DNA from 3 places in the Spirillospora sp. CA-142024 genome. Region 3 is predicted to be linked to each of the others. Evidence: predicted binding sites of a transcription regulator. Region 3 holds the regulator's gene; each other region holds the start of a gene.
What was found. Region 3 encodes HrcA, which represses chaperone genes, less so after heat shock. Its sites were predicted from a motif close to TTGGCACTCTCNNNNNGAGAGTGCCAA; they were not measured.
Positions count from the first base shown of each region.

Region 1: the regulator HrcA is predicted to act here: its motif matches at 1,874-1,900, upstream of ACQPZP_RS07920 (FmdB family zinc ribbon protein).
Region 2: the regulator HrcA is predicted to act here: its motif matches at 1,617-1,643, upstream of groES (co-chaperone GroES).

Region 1 covers NZ_CP192077.1:1,614,747-1,618,019, forward strand. The annotation lists gene ACQPZP_RS07915 (MMPL family transporter) at 1-1,086, opposite strand, end outside; gene ACQPZP_RS07920 (FmdB family zinc ribbon protein) at 1,471-1,836, opposite strand; gene ACQPZP_RS07925 (potassium/proton antiporter) at 1,958-3,273, opposite strand, start outside.
Region 2 covers NZ_CP192077.1:8,234,468-8,237,740, forward strand. The annotation lists gene groL (chaperonin GroEL) at 1-1,095, opposite strand, end outside; gene groES (co-chaperone GroES) at 1,183-1,491, opposite strand; gene ACQPZP_RS38835 (class I SAM-dependent methyltransferase) at 1,763-2,977, shown strand.
Region 3 covers NZ_CP192077.1:2,924,966-2,928,238, forward strand. The annotation lists gene hemW (radical SAM family heme chaperone HemW) at 1-485, shown strand, start outside; gene ACQPZP_RS14160 (DUF3097 domain-containing protein) at 498-1,310, opposite strand; gene hrcA (heat-inducible transcriptional repressor HrcA) at 1,515-2,525, shown strand; gene dnaJ (molecular chaperone DnaJ) at 2,526-3,273, shown strand, end outside.

The DNA.
Region 1 (3,273 bases), 1.3 Mb from region 3:
CTCGGCTTCGTAAGCCTCCGGCTTCAGGTACTTCTCGTCGTACCGGGGGATCAGCGGCCAGAACAGCCAGCGGCCGAAGATGACGAGAAGGGCCGGCAGGAGGGTCGTCATGGCGGCGAGCGCGGTGAGGACGCCGGCGGCGGCCACGGGACCCATGCCCGCGGTGGAGTTCATGTCGGCGAGCAGCAGGCACAGCAGACCGATCGCGACGGTGGCGGCGGACGCGATGATGGCGGGCCCCGCGCGGTGCAGCGCGTACGCCATGGCCTCGTGCCGGTCCTCGTGCCGGTGCAGTTCCTCCCGGTAGCGCGCGACGAGCAGCAGCGCGTAGTCGGTGGCGACGCCGAAGACGAGGACGGTCAGGATTCCGGCGCTCTGGCCGTTGACGGTGAGGTCCGCGTACTTGGCGAGCAGATACACCGTCGATTGGGCGAGCCCTAGGGCGAAGACGGCGCCGAGCACAGGGACGAACCACAGGATCGGGCTGCGGTAGATGAAGAGCAGCAGGACGATGACGACGAGCCCTGCGGCCATGAGCAGGAAGCCGTCGAGGCTCTGGAAGACCTCGAACTGGTCGGCGCCACCGCCGGCGGGGCCGGTGACGTGCGCGGTCAGTCCGGGAGGTCCGCGCTTGGCGAGGTCGCGCGCCTGGTCGACGGCGCCGGTGAGGTCCACGTCCGTCAGGGGCACGAGGGTTTGCAGGGCTTTGCCGTCCTTGGACGGGAACGGCCCCTGTGCCTTCTGGGCGCCGGGCAGCTTCTGCAACCCGGCGACGTCCGAGGCGGCCTTGGCCTTGTCCGCCGGGGTGATGCCGCCGGACCGCTCGTAGACGACGACGGCGAGCATCGTCTCGTCCTTGCGGAACTGCTTCTCCAGGCTCACCACCTGGGTGGACTCCGCGCCGCCGGGCAGCCAGGCGGCCGCGTCGTTCTCCTCGACGTCGCCGAGCTTGCCGGCGAGCGGGCCGAGGGCCAGCAGCAGGACGACCCACAGGGCCAGGACGGCCCACTTGGTCCGCCGTCCGGCGATCAGTCCGGCCAGGCGGTGTGACCGTCCCCTGGGGGGAGCCGGGCTAGGTGCGCTCATGGTTCCTCTCCTGTGTGCACCGGGCGATTCGAGATATGTCGCGTTCGCGTTAGAATCTCTCGACCCGCGAGACATGTCAAGTACTATCGCGATTACGTCCAGCAAGATGTGCTGACGAGCTTCTCGAACTAAGAGTCTCTCTAAAGTAGAGCTATGTCAAGCCGGGGCGGTTCCGGACGACCCGGGCCGTATCTCCCATCTCCTCAATGGTCGCCAGGCCGGCCCGCCTGCGCGTCCGGCATGAGGAGGGAAGTCGGCTACCTCCTTCGAGGCACAGAAAAGCCGCCGGCTACATCGGAAGATGTAGCCGGCGGCGTCAGGGCACAGGAAAAGCCGGGGGATCCATCAGCGGATCCCCCGGTGCGCGTACGAGACCCTAGAAGGTCAGGCGACCTTCTCAGACGAGGAGGACGACTTGCTGGACGACGACGAGTCGCCCCCAGACGAAGACGACGAGGAGTCAGAGGAGGACGAGGACGCCTTGGCGGAGTCGCCTGAGGAGCCGCTGGACTCACCCGAGCCGTTGGACGACCCGTTGGACGAGGCGCCCACGGTCGAGGACGACTTGCCCGAGCCGCGGCTGTCGGTGCGGTAGAAGCCGGACCCCTTGAAGATGATCCCCGCCGCCGAGAAGACCTTGCGGAGCCTGCCGCTGCATGCCGGGCACTCGGTCAGCGCGTCGTCGCTGAACTTCTGCACGACCTCCAGAGGCTCGCCGCACTCGGTGCAAACGTACTGATACGTCGGCACGGTTCCTCCTCGCTGACTCAGTCCGGCGGAGCCCGGACTGGCACTCACTCTGAACGACTGCTAATGGTACCCATGCGTGGAACAGGATTCGCCCCCGGGATGTTCCCCGGCGGGCCGGAGGTCAGCCGCCGGTCTCGCCGAACCACCCTGCCAGCCTGCCCTTCCGGCTGACCGCGCGCAGCCGGCGTTCGGCGGTCTCGCGCACGGCCTCGGTGGTGACCACCAGGAGGGTGTCGCCCGCCTGCAGGGGCGTGGTGGGTTCGGGCACGAAGCTCGCCCCTTCCCGCACGACGAGGGTGATCGACGCGCCGGGCGGCAGCCGCAGCTCGAAGATCTCCACGCCGCTCATCATGGAGTCGGCGGGAATCCGCACCTCCAGCAGGTCGGCGTGCAGTTCCTCCAGCGGCGCCGCCTCGACGTCCAGCTCACGGGTCTGCTCGTCGCTCTTCAGCCGGCACCAGCGCGCGACCAGCGGCAGCGTCGGCCCCTGGAGCAGCGTGAACACGACGACGATGTTGAAGACGATCGCGAACATCCGGTCGGCGCTCGGGACCTCCGCCACCATCGGGATGGTGGCCAGGACGATCGGGACGGCGCCCCGCAGGCCGGCCCAGGACGCGAACATCTTCTCGCCCCACGACATCCCGAACCCGAGCGTGGAAAGCACCACCGACACGGGACGGGCGACGAGGAGCAGCACGAATCCGATGACGAGGGCGGGCACGATCTGGCCGGGAAGGTCTCCGGGATCGGCCAGCAGGCCCAGCATCACGAACAGCCCGATCTGCGCGAGCCATCCGACGCCCTCGGCGAACCCCCTGGTGGCGGGGCGGTGCGGGAGCCGCGAGTTGCCGAGGACGAGCGCGCTCACGTAGACGGCGAGGAACCCGCTGGAGTGCAGCAGCGACGCGGCCCCGTAGGCGCCGATGGACAGCGACAGGACGGCGATGGGGTAGAGGCCGGACGCGGGCAGCGCGATGCGGCGCAGCGCCTGGGCGCCCACCCAGCCGATGGCGAAGCCGATGATCCCGCCGGCGACCAGCTCGTAGATCATCACGCCGAGCAGTTCGGCCAGGTTGGGGGCGGTGCTGTGCGCGCTGAGCGTGACCACGATGATCACGACGGGCGCGTCGTTGAAGCCGGACTCGGCCTCCAGCAGGCCGGACAGCCGGGACGGCAGCGGCAGCCGGCGCAGCACCGAGAACACGGCCGCGGCGTCGGTCGGGGCGAGCACCGCGGCGAGCAGGAAGGCGGGCCGCCAGTCCATGCCGACGAGCCACATGGCGGCGAACGCGACGACGAGGATGCTGATCAGGGTGCCGACGGTGGACACGCTGAGCGCGGCCGGCACCGAGGGCCGCACGTGCCGCCAGCTGGTGGTGACACCGCCCTCGGCGAGGATCAGGACGAGGGCGGCCAGGCCGAGCGTCTCGGCGA
Region 2 (3,273 bases), 4.0 Mb from region 3:
CTCCTGCAGCTTCTCCCGGTCCCAGTCGGAGTCGCTGTTCTCGATCTCGACCTTGATCTGGTTGACCCGGGCGTTGATCTCGTCCGCGGAGCCCTCACCGTCGACGATGGTGGTGGCGTCCTTGGTGACCGTGATCCGGCGGGCGCGGCCGAGGTCCTCCAGCCCGATGGAGTCGAGCTTGAGGCCGATGGCGTCGCTGACGACCTGGCCGCCGGTGAGGGTGGCCATGTCGCCGAGCATCGCCTTGCGGCGGTCGCCGAAGCCGGGCGCCTTGACCGCGACCGACAGGAAGGTGCCGCGGATCTTGTTGGCGACGAGCAGCGCCAGGGCCTCGCCCTCGACGTCCTCGGCCACCACGAGCAGCGGCTTCTTGGTCTGCGCGACCTTCTCGGCCAGCGGCAGGAACTCCTGCACGTTGGAGATCTTGCCGTCCACGATGAGCACGTAGGCGTCCTCCAGGACGGCCTCCATGCGCTCGTGGTCGGTGACCATGTGCGGCGACAGGTAGCCCTTGTCGAACTGGAGGCCCTCGGTGAACTCCAGCTCCAGGCCCATGGTGTGGGCCTCCTCGACGGTGATGACGCCGTCCTTGCCGACCTTCTCGAACGCCTCGGCGATCAGCTCGCCGATCTGCGGGTCCTGCGCGGAGATGGTCGCGACGTGCGCGATCTCGCCCTTCTCCTCGACCTCGCGGGCCGACTTCAGCAGCTGGTCGGAGACGTACTGGGCGGCCGCGTCGATGCCGCGCTTGAGGGCGAGCGGCGACGCGCCGGCCGCCACGTTGCGGGTGCCCTCGCGGACCAGCGCCTGCGCGAGGACGGTCGCCGTGGTGGTGCCGTCGCCCGCGATGTCGTTGGTCTTGGTCGCCACTTCCTTGGCGAGCTGGGCCCCGAGGTTCTCGTAGGGGTCCTCCAGCTCCACCTCGCGGGCGATGGTGACGCCGTCGTTGGTGATCGTCGGCGCGCCGAACTTCTTGTCGATGACGACGTTGCGGCCGCGCGGGCCGATCGTCACCTTGACGGCGTCCGCGAGAGCGTTGACGCCGCGCTCAAGAGCCCGGCGAGCGTCCTCCTCGAACTCCAGGATCTTCGCCATGCGGATACTCCTCTTTCACGCGATCCGCCCCGGCTGGCCCGCCGAAGGCGGCGCCGACCGGGGCGGGTGCATCACGATCTCGGTGATTTACTTCTCGATGACCGCGAGCACGTCGCGGGCCGAGAGAACGAGGTACTCCTCGTTGTTGTACTTGACCTCGGTGCCGCCGTACTTGCTGTAGAGCACGACCTCGCCGACCTTGACGTCGACGGGGACGCGCTCGCCCTTGTCGTCGACGCGACCCGGGCCAACGGCAAGGACGGTGCCCTCCTGGGGCTTCTCCTTGGCGGTGTCCGGGATCACCAGGCCCGACGCGGTGGTGGTCTCGGCCTCAAGCGGCTGGACGACGATGCGGTCCTCAAGCGGCTTGAGAACAACCTTGGTGGCGGTCGTCACGATCTGACCTCCCCTTCGATTGGTCCTCGGCTCGGCCACGGAGTGACCGGCCAGCACATGTGACAGAAGAGGCGACCCTGGACCGGCCTGCCGTCGCGGGTGCCAGACCGACCTTCGTCGCTGTGTTGGCACTCTCGCTAGGAGAGTGCCAGTCATGGAGACTATTCCGTGCCCGTTGACCCGTCAACACGAACACGGACGCACCACCAGTGAACCTCAGCCCACCCAAGGCTGCACTCCGCGTCCCTCTGGACGGGGAGGATGTCGGCCTATGGACATCGCGTCGCTACAGAGTCTTCTCACTACCTCCGGCCAGGCGGTTCTCGACGAGGCCTCCGGCGCGGACGTGAGCGAGGACAATCTGCTGGCGACGTCGTCCCGGCTACGCAAGAGGCATGATCCCGCGCTGGTTTCGGCGGCGCTCACGCAGGTGCGGTTGCGGCAGCGGGCGCGGGTCAAGTTCGGCGCGGACGCCGACCGTATGTACTTCACCCCAGCGGGGCTGGAGCAGGCGACCCGGGCGAGTGTGGCGGCCTACCGTGCGGGACGGTTCGCGGACCGCCTGCCTGGCGCGCGTGTGCTGGAACTGGGGTGCGGCATAGGGGCCGACCTCATCGCCCGAGCGCGCGCGGGGCTCTCCGGGGAGGGCGTGGACCTCGACCCACTGACGGTCGAGGTGGCGCGGGCCAACGTGACCGCTTTCGGATTGAACGCCGCCGTCCGGGTGGGTGATGCGACCGAGGCGGACCCGTCAGGCTTCGATGCGGTCTTCGCCGATCCCGGACGCCGTACAGCGCGAGGCCGGGTCTTCGACCCTCGTTCGTACGAGCCGCCGCTCGATGTCGTCCTCGACATGGCCCACCGGGTGCCCGCCGCATGCGTGAAGGTCGCACCTGGCATCCCTCATGAGGCCGTCCCGGCCCACGCGGAGGCCGAATGGGTGTCGGTCAACGGCGACGTGAAGGAAGCCGCTCTGTGGCTCGGCGACCTCGCCGGCGACGTGGATCGGCGGGCCACTCTGCTCTCGTCCGACGCCGATCCCCAGGTGTGGACGCTGACTCCGCGAGGGCTGGACGTCCCGGACGTGCGTGCATGGGGCCGCTACCTGTACGAGCCAGACGGAGCCGTGATCCGCGCCCATCTGGTCGGCGAGGTCGCAGGGCTGGTCGACGGCGGCTTGGCGGACCCGCACATCGCCTACATCACATCGGATGAGCTGCGCCCGACACCGTTCGCCGCCGCCTACGAGATAGAGGACGTGATGCCGTTCTCGGTCAAGCGGCTGCGCGCGGAGCTGCGCCGCCGCGAGGTCGGTGTGCTGACGGTCAAGAAACGCGGCTCCGCCGTCGACGTCGACCGGCTCCGCCGCGATCTCGGCTTCGGCGGACGCCGCCCGGGACGCGGCGCGAACGAGCTGACCCTGGTGGTGACGCGTGTCGGACGCGATCCGGTCGCGCTGCTCACCCGCCCGGTCCCGGCGGTCTGACCCGCCCGGGGGGAGCGGCCGGCCGGCAACCTGCCCAAAGATCTTCCACTCGGCGGGGCATCACAAAGGGGGGCCGGGCGACGCGCCACGGCGGTGCAAATCATCGGCGTTTTCCGGCATTGCGTTCACCAGCGATTGCGGGCGCCCGGCAAGGGCGCGACGCGGCACGGGAATCGGCGCGCCGCGATCAACATGACCGGAAACACCAAGGCGGGTTCAGCGGCCGGGACTCCGGCGCCCCTTAAAGCCTCCCGAAATTGCCCGGAACCCGCGGCGCGGCATCACCTCCCCGGCAC
Region 3 (3,273 bases):
CCGCCCCCGACGACGACGCCATGGCCGACCGCTACCTGATCGCCGACGAGCTGCTCGAATCCCACGGCCTCCACTGGTACGAGATCTCCAACTGGGCCGCCGACCCCCGCGCCGCCTGCCGGCACAACATGCTCTATTGGACGGGCGCCGACTGGTGGGGTGTCGGCCCGGGCGCGCACAGTCACGTCGGCGGGACGCGCTGGTGGAACGTCAAGCACCCCGCCGCGTACGCCGCCCGCCTGGCCGAGGGCACCACGCCCGCGCACGCCAGGGAGATCCTGCACGCCGAGGACCGCCGCTTCGAGCGCATCATGCTCGAACTCCGCCTGGCCCAGGGCTGCCCGGCGAACCTCCTCGACGACAAGGCCGTCCGCAGAGCGATCGACGACGGCCTGATCGAACGCGCCCCCTACGACCGGGGCCGCGCCGTCCTGACCCGGCGCGGCCGCCTCCTGGCCGACGCCGTCCTCCGCACCCTGACCTGACCGGCCCCGCGGCTAGCCGGCGACGAAGTCGATCAGCTCTTCCACCCGGCCGAGGAGGGCCGGTTCCAGATCGGTGTAGGTGTCGACCGAGCCGAGGATGCGTTTCCAGGCCGCGCCCGTGTCGTCGCCCCAGCCGAGTTCGGCCACGACGCCCTCCTTCCAGGAGACGCCGCGCGGGATGCGCGGCCAGGCGCGGATGCCGACGGCCGCGGGCTTGACGGCCTCCCAGATGTCGATGAACGGGTGACCGGTGACGAGGACGTGCGGCGACGTGACCCGCGCCGCGATCCTGGACTCCTTGGACCCTTCCACCAGATGGTCGACGAGGACGCCGAGGCGGCGCTCCTCGTCCGGGGCGAACTCCTCGACGATGGCGGGCAGGTCGTCCACGCCTTCGAGGTACTCCACGACGACGCCCTCGACCCGCAGGTCGTGGCCCCAGATCTTCTCGACCAGCTCCGCGTCGTGGACGCCCTCCACGTAGATGCGGCTCTCCTTGGCCACCCGTGCCCGCAGGCCCTCGACGGCGATGGACCCGGACGCCGAGCGCGCCGGGCCCTTCGGCGCGGCGCCCGGCCTGACCAGCGTGACCGGCTTGCCGTCGATGAGGAACCCGGACTTGGTCAGCGGGAACACCCGGCGCTTGCCGAACCGGTCCTCCAGGGTGACGCCGAACTTGTCGCAGCCGACGACGGCTCCGCAGAAGCCGCTGCCGGGGTCCTCGGCCACCAGGCCCGGCTCCGCCGGGACTTCGGGGATCTGTCCCTTGCGGGGCCGGCGCCAGTCGCCGGCCAGCACGTCGTTTCCGTAATTCTTACTCCGCACGGGTCCGCACATTAACCCGGCGGGAGGCCCGGGCGGCGTCGTCCCTCGTCTCCCGGCGTGGCGTCCGCGCCCGATACGGATAGGATCGCGCAGCCATGCGGGGAGTGCGCGGACGCTCCAGCCGAGCCCTCCGGGCCGTAGACTTGGCACTCGGGAGTAAGGAGTGCCAGTTGCACGGGCCGGCCGGACGAAGGAGGTGACAACGTGCTGGACGACCGGAAGCTCGCGGTCCTGCGCGCCATCGTCGAGGACTACGTCTCCACCAACGAGCCGGTGGGCTCCAAGGCGCTGGCGGACCGGCACAACCTCGGCGTGTCGCCGGCGACCATCCGCAACGACATGGCGGTGCTGGAGGAGCAGGGCTACATCGCCCAGCCGCACACCAGCGCCGGGCGCGTCCCCACCGACAAGGGCTACCGGCTGTTCGTCGACCGGCTGTCCACGATCAAGCCGCTGTCGGTCGCCGAGCGCCGCGCGATCGAGACGTTCCTGTCCGGCGCGTACGACCTCGACGACGTCGTCGGCCGGACGGTGCGGCTGCTGGCGCAGCTGACCCGGCAGGTCGCGGTGGTCCAGTACCCGTCGCTGACCCGCTCGTCGGTGCGGCACGTGGAGCTGGTCCCCGTCGCGGAGGGGCGGCTGCTGCTCGTCCTGATCACCGACACCGGCCGGGTGGAGCAGCGCGTCATCGAGACCGGGTCGATCTCCGAGGAATCGATCGGGCACCTGCGGGCGTTGCTCAACACGTGCCTGGACGGGCTCGGGCTCGGCGACGTCCCGGCCGCCGTCGCGGACCTGCCCGACAAGGTGGGGCCGGACGACCGGCCGATCGCGGCGGCGGTCCTGTCCGTCCTGCTGGAGACACTCGTCGAGAAGCACGAGGAGAAGATCGTCTTCGCCGGGGCGGCCAACCTCGCCGCCGTGGACTTCTCGCAGAGCCTGCGGGAGGTACTGGTGGCGCTGGAGGAGCAGGTCGTCCTGATGCGGCTGCTCGGCGAGACCGGCGACTCCTCTACAGTTACGGTGCGGATCGGCACCGAGAACCCCGACCTGGGGCTCAGATCGACCTCGGTGGTCGCCGCCGACTACGGGGTGGGCGATCTCACCTTGGCCCGGCTTGGAGTTCTCGGGCCTACACGCATGGATTACCCCAGCACGATGGGAGCGGTACGGGCAGTGGCACGCTACGTGGGACAGATCCTGGCGGGGTCGTAAGTGGCGAACGACTACTACGCGACCCTGGGCGTCCGGCGGGACGCCAGCGCCGACGAGGTCAAGAGGGCCTACCGCCGGCTCGCCCGGGAACTCCACCCGGACGTCAACCCGGATCCGGAGACGCAGGAGAAGTTCAAGGAGATCACCCAGGCGTACGAGGTGCTCTCCGATCCGAAGAAGCGCGAGATGTACGACCTCGGCGCGGACCCGTTCGCGTCCGCGGGCGGCCCGGGGGCCGGCGGGTTCGGCGGCGCCGGATTCCCGTTCAGCGACATCATGGACGCCTTCTTCGGCACCGCGACGTCGCGGGGCCCGCGGTCGCGGGCACGCCGCGGCCGGAACGCGACGCTGCGGGTCGAGCTCGACCTCGGCGAGACCGCGTTCGGCACGACCCGGGAGCTGTCCATCGACACCGCGGTCGCCTGCACGACCTGCGAGGGCTCGGGCTGCGCGCCCGGCACCCACCCGGAGACCTGCGAGACGTGCCACGGCCGCGGCGAGGTGCAGCAGGTCCAGCGCTCCTTCCTCGGCCAGGTCATGACGGCCCGGCCGTGCCCGGCGTGCGGCGGGTTCGGCTCGGTGATCCGCAACCCGTGCACCGAGTGCTCGGGCGACGGCCGGGTCCGCACCCGGCGCACCGTCAAGGTCAAGATCCCGGCCGGGGTGGAGAACGGCATCCACATCCAGCTCGCCGGCGAGGGCGAGGTCGGCCCCGGCGGCGGCCCGCCCGGCGACCTGTTCCTGGAGA